DNA from 3 places in the Paenibacillus sp. JNUCC32 genome. Region 1 is predicted to be linked to each of the others. Evidence: riboswitches for the same ligand, from Rfam matches in the RefSeq annotation. Region 1 holds a riboswitch; each other region holds the start of a gene.
What was found. A riboswitch is a leader RNA that binds a small molecule or an ion and turns the genes downstream of it on or off. The one in region 1 is predicted to bind thiamine pyrophosphate.
Positions count from the first base shown of each region.

Region 1 (3,247 bases):
CCATTCCGGCTACCGTAAACTTGTTGGCAAACAGGTAAGCCAGAATCACAAGCGGGATACTGAGATACAGCATTTCATATTGGCCCTTCATGATCATGGAGAAATCGCCCTGCAGCCAAGCCGACATATTCTGTATAAGATCATATTTGTAGGCAAAGAAGGTCGCGACCGAGCTGACGATATTACCGAACATAAGCCCTACCAGCGGGATGAAGATCGCGTCCTTGAACTTGATCCGATCCAGTATCTTCATGAAGATAAAGGTTCCTGCCAGTGCGAATACGAATGCCACGAGCATTTTGATAAGCGGGCCGCTTGTCGTAAAGACGAGCATGGCAACCAAGATCCCCAATCTGGCGGAGTCCATAGTGCCCGCCGTCGTCGGCGATACGAACTTGTTGCGGCTGAGCTGCTGCATGATCAATCCGCAGATACTCATGCTGACACCCGCCAAGATGAGGCTGACAAGCCGTGGAATCCGGCTTTCAAGCATAATATGCTGTTGTTGTTCTGTCATCGAGAACAGTTCCAGTGGCGAGATATCTTTAACTCCAATAAATAACGAGATTATGGAGAGTACCACAACGGCTGCGAATAAGTATCTAATCTTCATGGTTCTTCCTTCTATGCGTATGTCTGTCGAAACTCCGGCAGTCAGCAATTCCCCAACCATTCTCATTGAGATTGATTATCAATTGCGTTCTGATATGGATTATATCATTCTCATTCTCAGTCGACAAGTATAATTGAGAATCAAAATCATTTAATTTGTTCATCCAAGTATCATTTGTTCATGATTTGTTCATAATATGGAGTTTCGCAGAGATAAACTTTATATCACCGAGGCTGAGCCGCTTGGATTCGCGGTTCCCGAAATACATACGTATGTAGAAGCTGATTTAATTCTCAGTAACCGGGTATAAAAAATATAAATTAACTTTCCTTCGAAGCGTTGACAATCCCTCTAAGTTATATTAATATGCTAACATAATTATTATTTCTAACTAAACGTAAGTTAATGTGAAATGATAATTCAACGACAGCAATTCAACTCAACATGCATATTTGCTTGAATTAAAGGACATCTTTGTTATCAGGCTTATGCAAACATGATTACATCAGGAGGTTTTTTTCAATGTCTAAAGATTTTTCAGCAGCACTTAAGCATCGCCGTTCCCATTATGCCATCAGCAAAGACCCGGTCATTTCCGACGAACTCATCCAGGAGATTGTTAATGAAGCCGTTAAATATACTCCGTCTTCTTTCAACTCCCAAAGCGCACGCGTCGTTGTACTGCTTGGCGAACAGCATGACAAACTGTGGAACCTGACCGAAGGCATTCTGAAAGAGGTTGTCGGAGACGAAGAGGCTTTCAAATCCACAGCTGAAAAAATGGGTGCATTCCGTGCTGGATACGGCACTGTTCTCTTCTTCGAGGACAATAACGTAGTTGCCGACCTGCAGCAAAAGTTCGCGCTGTATGCCGACAATTTCCCTGTCTGGTCGAACCAATCCAACGGCATGCTGCAATTCGTGGTATGGACGTCCCTCGAGGCAGAAGGCCTGGGCGCATCCCTCCAGCATTACAACCCGTTGATCGACGAGAAAGTGAAGTCCGAATGGAACATTCCGGAAAACTGGAAGCTGATCGCTCAAATGCCTTTCGGCAAACCGGTTGCAGATCCGGGTGAAAAAGAATTTGCGCCGCTTGAAGATCGCGTGAAGGTATACAAGTAAGCCATAGCCGGCCTAAGCCGCCTACCCAAGCCCTGAGGATTGGAATAGGCGGCTTTTTTATGGTGCCCTGCCATTGAAAACCTGCCGGCAAAACGATACAATAACACAGGAAGCAGGCCTTTCGCCTTCTGATCTTCGGAAGTTCTTGGAGCCGGCTTGATACCAACTGCATATTTGATGTTTGGCTGTACTAGGGGTGCCATGTGCTGAGAGACGGCGGACCGCCGTTAACCCTTATCACCCGATCTAGATCATACTAGCGTGGGGAAGTGTAGCATTTATGTTTATTTCTTTGCGTAGGCATAACTGCACTTCTTCATGGGGTGCGGTTTTTTTGCGTGGACTTATACAATGGGGAGGAAAAAATTTATGAATGAGCTTGTATGCGGAACCAGCCGGATCGTGGGTTGCCGGTTCTCGGTATTTCCCATGACGGATCGGTTCGTTGAAGTGATCACGGAAGCGCTTCGTTCCGTGGATTCGGATAAGGTCTGGATCCAAACGGATGATGTAAGCACTTGTATTCGCGGCCGTGCGGAGCATGTGTTTGATGTGACGAGAGCAATATTCGCTTATGCCGCGGCTAGCGGCGTGCACACGGTGTTTAACGGTACTTATTCTATCGGCTGCCCAGGCGATACGGATGCCGATGCGTATATGAATGAGGATTCGACCCGCTTAAACCACGATATCGGGGAACGCGCCGATATCGAAACGGCCTGCCAATTCGCGCTTTACCCGATGGGTAGCGCCAATTACATGGATGTCATTTACGCAGAAGTGGATCGTGCGAAGGCAGCGGGCACATTCGGTGGAAGCGTACATTACGCCAGCCGATTGGACGGGGCGTTGTCCCGGGTGTTCGGATCACTCGAAGACGCGTTCCAACATGCGATTCAATCCGACAGCAGCCATCTGGTCATGACCGCGGTGGTTTCGGCCCACAGCCCATCCCCCAAAGCCAAAACTTAAGGTCCTTTCCAACAGATAAAGGCCCGGCACGCGCCGGGCCTTTATCAATTGCAAGCAAGAATTTGACGGTGTTTAAACCCAAGCACTCAAGATGATTACGAGCAGGATAAAGAGAACCAATATAGTTCCTACTGAATTGCCCCATGCGCCGCCGTATGCTCCGCTCATGAAGATCCCTCCTGGATTTAAAAGAATGACGTGAGTTAATCACGTTATTATCTTATTGCTTATGGCGGGCGAGCGTCACGGCTAATGTACCCCCCTCTTTTTTATGCAGGGCTTATTTATTCCTCATAACCGACCAGCAGCCTGCCTCCGTACGGGCTGAGCGCTTCCTCCGTCACTGCAATAAGGTCCGCAGGATCGTCCTCCCGATAAATCGCCAGAAGCGCTGCCTCCAGTCGATCCCCCATAGCTGGGCTATAGCGGTTGAATAAACGAAACAGCATCTTCCCTTCACCCGTCCACTCCCGGTTTGCCCTCAGAACGAATTCGCATAGAGTCGACGCTATTTTGTGTACAGTAAACCATTTTTCG
Region 1 covers NZ_CP062260.1:956,588-959,834, reverse strand. Annotated here, with positions in the region: gene JNUCC32_RS04400 (ABC transporter permease) at 1-613, opposite strand, end outside; gene JNUCC32_RS04395 (nitroreductase family protein) at 1,136-1,738, shown strand; TPP riboswitch at 1,921-2,023, shown strand; gene JNUCC32_RS04390 (YkoF family thiamine/hydroxymethylpyrimidine-binding protein) at 2,108-2,710, shown strand; gene JNUCC32_RS04385 (hypothetical protein) at 2,783-2,878, opposite strand; gene JNUCC32_RS04380 (nucleotidyltransferase domain-containing protein) at 2,995-3,247, opposite strand, start outside.

Region 2 (3,247 bases), 2.9 Mb from region 1:
GCAGATATCTTACGATCAGATTTCCGAACGAACGGGGCTCCCTCTCATCCAACGATTGATTTCGGGCATCGGGAGCTGACCGCCCTCCTGCCAAACCAATGATGAATACCGATAACGTATACAGTGGGTACAGGTATGAACGAACTTCAACACCCTTATAATCGACGAGATACATATGCAGAACATCGGCGGCAATGTACATGCTCCCGCCGAGGCACATCAGGAAGACTGCCCGTTTCCTTAACTGTCCTGTGTTAAAATACAACACCAAGGTGAAGAAAATAAGCACCGTTGCGCACAGCGGGTACAGCATGTCCACCCACAGCTTTCCCCATATGGCTTCATTCGCCAAACCGGTAAGCTCGGGCTTGATGAAATATTCCCAGCCTACCGTCATGACCGTTATGCCAACGATCACGATATCCAGCATAAACCGCACTCCCCGAAACGAACCTTGTACGTGCCGGAACAAATAAATGAGGGCACCTGCAAACAGGATGATTTCGAATCCCCAGAATAATTGAGTCAAAATTGTCCGGGAAGCGCTCTCTTTCCCCAGCCAAAAATAACAAGCATCGATGATTCGAGCCGAGGCATCCGCCATCAGCCCGGCACTTGCGATAAGCCAAAACCTTCGAAGATGCGGCTCGTAATGCCGACTGATCCGTAGTAAATAGACGGAAGCGGCAGCGGAAGCCATAATGACTAGAACACGCTGAAGCAATAAAGCATCAGGCATCCACAGAACGGTCATTATCTGAATGAATGCATATATGATGGCGAGTCGAATCCACAGATGATCTGCTGGAGTTGGACTCATAAGCATTCCTCCTCGGCCAAAAGGCAAGCTTTCTTCAATGCTTGTTTGTTAGGTCTTTTGAATTAATAGTTATAGTTCTCATGATACTTTTTACCCACCTAAAAGTAAAGATGAGGAAGTGAAAGAAAGACCATCGATTCTACTCTATTAAACCATCGCGCTCCAAAAGCTTTCCGTCCTCAAGACCCACTTGACGTATAGGAATTATATGATAATATTTCAGTCATATCTCATATGAATCGGAAAGGGTGTTTAGCCTTGTCACAGAAACGATTGGATCATGTCGGCATTGTCGTCCGGGACCTTGAAGCCACGATTGCTTTTTACACAACCGTCGTCGGACTTGAACTGAAGGATCGCCTTACCCATACCAATGGCGTCATCCAGCTGGCATTCCTCGGATTTAACGGCAGCGACGAAACGGAAATCGAGCTTATCCAGGGTTACAGCGACACGCTTCCCGCAGAAGGCACCGTCCATCATTTCGCCGTCAGCACCGATAACATCGAAGCGGAATATGTGCGCGTACAGGGACTGGCCGTACCTCATCTTGACGAGGAAATCGTAACGCTTCCGAACGGGTACCGCTATTTCTTCGTCCACGGTCCCGAAGGAGAATGGATTGAGTTCTTCCAGCGCTAACCGCTGGCGAACAGGATCCTATCAAAATGCTTCATCCCGTGAATGGTTAACGGGGTTCATTCTTCCAACCGCACAAGCCATGTCCAATACGAAGACCTGCCTCGTTCGCATCCCCTTCCGAACTAGACAGGTCTTTGCGTTAGGACTATAATAACGGATGTAACGTCCGAAACTTCATAAATCCCGGGGGAGCTGGAATTTGGCCGGCTGAGAGTGTATCCGATGATACTGACCCTTACACCTGATCTGGGTAATGCCAGCGTAGGAAGTCCATGTTTGCGGCAGCTATGATTTGCCGTGGTATACACTTACGCCGTCATGCGTCCTGATATCATTCAGGGCGCTTTTTTTGTGGAGTTAACGAGGTCATAGAAAGAGAAAGAGAATTCAAAGGAGAGAAGACAAGATGAAGAAGGGAAAATGGATGGCGCTGCTTCTCGCTTGCGCCCTGCTGATGGTTGCGGCGGGATGCGGTACAGGCGGACAGAACGAAAATACAGGTACCGAAGGCGCAGACGGCCAGGCGGCCGAAAAGCTCCGCGACGTACAGCTGATGCTCGATTGGTCGGCCAACACGAACCACACCGGACTGTATGCAGCCAAGGAGCTCGGGTATTATGAGGAAGAAGGGCTTAACGTCCAGATCGTCCAGCCGGGGGCCGGCGGAACGGATACGCTGGTCGCATCCGGCAAGGTGCCGTTTGGCATCAGCTACCAGGAAGGCGTCACGCTTGCCAGAACCCAAGGCCTGCCGCTTGTCTCCATTGCGGCGATTATTCAGCATAATACATCCGGCTTTGCCGCCCCCAAGGACAAGGGGATCGTCAAGGCTGGCGATTTTGAAGGGAAATCCTACGGCGGCTGGGGCTCGCCTGTTGAGGAAGCCGTCATGAAATCCATCATGGAGATCGACGGTGCCGATGTCAGCAAAGTAAATATGGTTAACATGGGCGATGCCGATTATTTTACGGCCGTCAAACGCGATATTGATTTTGCCTGGATCTTCTATGCCTGGACCGGTATCGAAGCCGAGCTCCGGAACGAGCCGCTCGACATGATCTATGTGAAGGACTACTCCGAGCAGCTTGACTATTACACGCCGGTGATCGTAACGAACGAGAAGCTGATCCAGGAGGACCCGGAGCTTGTCAAAGCATTCATGCGGGCGACCTCAAAAGGATACGACTATGCGATTCAACATCCTGAGGATGCGGCTGCCCTGCTGACGAAGGCCGTTCCCGAACTGGATGCCGAGCTGGTTCATGCCAGCCAGAAATGGCTGAGTCCCCGCTATCAGGATGATGCTGCCCGCTGGGGCGAGCAGAAAGCCGAAGTATGGTCGGGGTATGCAGACTGGATGTTTGAACGCAAGCTGCTCGAGAAGGAGCTTGATGCGGACAGCGCCTTCACCAATGAATTTTTACCGGAGAAACCATAGGATGCATTTAATTTGGAAGAGAGACGGCCTGTCCGGCAGGCTGCCTCTCTTCCATTACAATATAGCTTGCATGAAAGGATGAGTTTAGATGGCAAACACCCTCTTGAGCATACAAGTGATACCCAGAACGCCGGATGGAGGCGACAGCATTCCTTATGTGGATGAAGCGATTCGGGTCATTCAGGAGTCGGGCGTGAAATACGAGGTCCATGCGCTCGAAACCACCTTGGAAGGAGAGCTTTCCGAGCTGCTGAAAATCGTTGAGCGCATGCATGAGGCGCTGGTGAAAGCGGGAAGTCCCAGCGTCATATCCCAGGTCAAAATCGCGCACCATCCGGGCGGCATCA
Region 2 covers NZ_CP062260.1:4,998,946-5,002,192, forward strand. Annotated here, with positions in the region: gene JNUCC32_RS22165 (GGDEF domain-containing protein) at 1-820, opposite strand, end outside; gene JNUCC32_RS22170 (VOC family protein) at 1,079-1,462, shown strand; TPP riboswitch at 1,638-1,747, shown strand; gene JNUCC32_RS22175 (ABC transporter substrate-binding protein) at 1,869-2,900, shown strand; gene JNUCC32_RS22180 (MTH1187 family thiamine-binding protein) at 2,989-3,247, shown strand, end outside.
Region 2: another riboswitch for thiamine pyrophosphate. It lies ahead of JNUCC32_RS22175 (ABC transporter substrate-binding protein); the one in region 1 lies ahead of JNUCC32_RS04390 (YkoF family thiamine/hydroxymethylpyrimidine-binding protein).

Region 3 (3,247 bases), 1.2 Mb from region 1:
TCGCGAACGTGTTCCGCGCATCCTGTCCGAAGGTCGGTTCATCCAGGAGCAGGACGGCCGGCTGCCTTGCCATGGCCGTGGCAACGCTCAGCCGGCGCTTCTGGCCTGTCGACAGCTGGTACGGGTGCCTGTTATCCATGCCGTCCAGCCCAAAGCGTTCCAGGCAGCGGTCGGCCCGTGCCTTCGCTTCTTCCGGCGGCATATGGTCCACCAGCAGCGAGTACATCACCTCATCGCCGATACGTTCCGTCAGAAACTGAAGCTCCGGATTCTGAAACACGAATCCGATTTGGCGCAGCTGCCGCTCTCTCTTCTTCCGCACTGTCCTGCGCTTGCCCTGGATGACCTCCTCCCCGCAGAGCACATAGGTCCCTTCGGCGCGCAGGAGCCCCATCAAACTGAGCAGCAACGAGCTTTTGCCTGCGCCGTTGGGCCCGATCACCGCAATGAAATCTCCGGGATATACCTCAGCCGAAGAAAGAGAGACGACCGGTTTCTCCCATCGCAGTCCCCGGAAATCATCTAACCGAATGACAGGCTCCCCAAGGTGGGCATACGATGAGTCTGCCTCAGGCATGAGACTTCCCAGCTCATCGCCTGGCGCGTCTACCGGAGCAAACAGCTCCCTTCCTGCCCGAGACTCCGCATAATCCTCCCATACGCCGGGATACCAGATGCCATACGCCTGAAGCTCGCTCGCATATTCGGCGAATATCGCTGCCGGCGGACCATCGCCCAGAATGGCGCCATCCGGGGTGAACAGCACCACGCGGTCCACGTATTGGGCCATTTCTTCAATCCGGTGCTCCACGATAATCAGCGTACGCCCTTCCGATACGGCCTTCACCGCTGACCAGATTTGCTCCCTGCCTTCCGGGTCGAGCAGGGCGGACGGCTCATCGAGGAACAGCACCTCCGGCTCCAGCAGAAGGGCCGAAGCCAGCGCAAGCCTCTGCTTCATCCCCTGCGACAGATGACCGATCGGCATATGCAGCTCCTGAAGGTCAAGCCCAACCTCATGCAGGACGGCTTGCATTCGCTCCTTCATCTCGTCGCGGGGAACGCTGAGGTTCTCCAGCACGAAGGCCAGCTCTTCATCCACGTACGGCATGCAGAACTGGGTATCCGGATCTTGGAATACATATCCCCAAGAGCGAGGCACCAGCTGGGCTTCGCATTTCATCGGCACCTCCGTGGCGCGGGGAATCATCCCGCTAAGCACCTGAAGCAGCGTGGATTTGCCGCAGCCGCTCGGACCGAGCAGCAGCACCTTTTCCCCGCGGGCAGCCGAGAAGGACAAGTCCTTAAACATCAAACGCTCCTCGCCCGGATACTTCAGGCGCAATCCCTCCACATGCACGGCCTGCTCCGTAACCGCCTCCGCGGTTGAAGACGAAACCAAGCGGGCGGCGGTTTTAGACATGACGCGGATCATCCAGTGCTTCATAATCCTTCTTGGACGCAGGGCGCAGCAGGGATGTGACGCCCGTACGGTCCAACGCTTTGGCCAGCAGCAGCATGAGCAAGCCGGCAATGACGGCGCCGCTGAGAATCCGCATGCCATACTTGGCGAGGAACATCCAGGTCTGAAGATCATCGGTATAACTGTAATAGAAGTCCATCACCATCGAGCCGACCGCCGCGCCGGCCCCGGCAATCGCCACCGTCCACGCCGAGGTGCTCCGGTAACGGAACGCCGCGAATACCAATTCCGCGCCCAGCCCTTGAATGAGACCGTACAGCAGCAGCGTCAGTCCCCAGCCGCTCCCGAACAGCACTTCCACGTGGGCCGCCGCCACCTCCGCGATGATGGCCACTCCCGGCTTGCGGATCAGCAGGTAAGCGAGCGTGGCCGCTGCGAACCACATGCCGTATAACAGTTCATCCGCTTCGAAGAACAGCGGTTTCAGCAGATTGTAAACCGATCCCCAGAAATGATAAATGACGCCAAGCACCAGCGATACCAGCACCGTCACCAAAATATCGCTTAAACGCAGCCCTTTTCTAGGCTGTACCCCCAATTTTTCCTGCACTGACGTTCCCATAACAACACATTCCCCTCTCCACCGCTATTTTTGTATAAACACAACAAAAAACCGTCTGGAAAAACGCGCAGACGGAAAAATAGGCCCTATGTAGGCAGGGTCGGATATTCTCTACGCTGGCATTACCCAGTTCAGATTAACGGTCAACAGCGGATAGCAGCTGCAATCTCAGCCTGATTCACTCAAGCCCCCGTATTCCCTATTCGGTTTCATGTTAATCTTAAAATACACATTCGTTCCCCAATTAGCAAGAACCTTTTTTCAAAAATGGCTATTTATTGATTTCCGGCTCATTCTATGTCAATATCAGAGTGATTGGCTTTTCCACCAACGTTTTATTGCCGACACCTATGCACAAAGGAGAATGACATGGCTAAACAATTGCTGCGTCTGATGACCGAGCTGTCCTCCCGCAAGTGGCTGTCCCGCATCATGGGGCATTGTTCCCACAGCCGGCTGAGCCGTCATCTAATACCTGCATTTATACGAATCTACCAAATCCCGGCGCATGAAGCGGAGAAGGAGATCCACGAATACCGTTCGTTGAACGAATTCTTTTCCCGCCGGTTAAAAATAGGCCTGCGCGCCATAGACGACACCGCCGATGCCATGGTAAGCCCCGTCGATGCCACGATTTCGGCGATGTGCGCCGTCAACGCCGGCACCATCCTCAGCGTCAAGGGACAGGATTATACCCTGAGCGAGCTGCTCGCCAAGTCACCGAGAATGGAGAATTATATCAACGGTTATGCATTCGTATTGTATTTAAGCCCGACCGACTATCATCGCATACATTCCCCGGTAACCGGCATTCAAGCGGAAAGCGAGCATTTGAAGGGCCGGGTATACCCCGTGAACGATTTTGCGATGACCCATATCCGAAACGTGCTCAGCCGCAACGAGCGCCTCATTACCTATATTGCCCATGAATTCGGCGAAGTTGCGGTCGTGAAGGTCGGAGCCATGAACGTAAGCAGCATCCGTTATGCCGACGAGAGCGTGAAGAAATACGACATTGGCGACGAACTTGCGTACTTTGAATTCGGCTCTACCGTCGTGCTCTTGACGGAGAACGGCACATTTACACCCCGCGGTGACTTGGAACCGGGCTCCAAGGTGAAGATGGGAGAACTGCTCGGTTTGCTGCACCCTTCCACAGCCCGAAAAGGGTAATTCCTTTCGCCTTCCAAGCATGCGCTATA
Region 3 covers NZ_CP062260.1:6,722,383-6,725,629, reverse strand. Annotated here, with positions in the region: gene JNUCC32_RS29920 (ABC transporter ATP-binding protein) at 1-1,423, opposite strand, end outside; gene JNUCC32_RS29915 (ECF transporter S component) at 1,416-2,045, opposite strand; TPP riboswitch at 2,137-2,249, opposite strand; gene asd (archaetidylserine decarboxylase) at 2,415-3,218, shown strand.
Region 3: another riboswitch for thiamine pyrophosphate. It lies ahead of JNUCC32_RS29915 (ECF transporter S component); the one in region 1 lies ahead of JNUCC32_RS04390 (YkoF family thiamine/hydroxymethylpyrimidine-binding protein).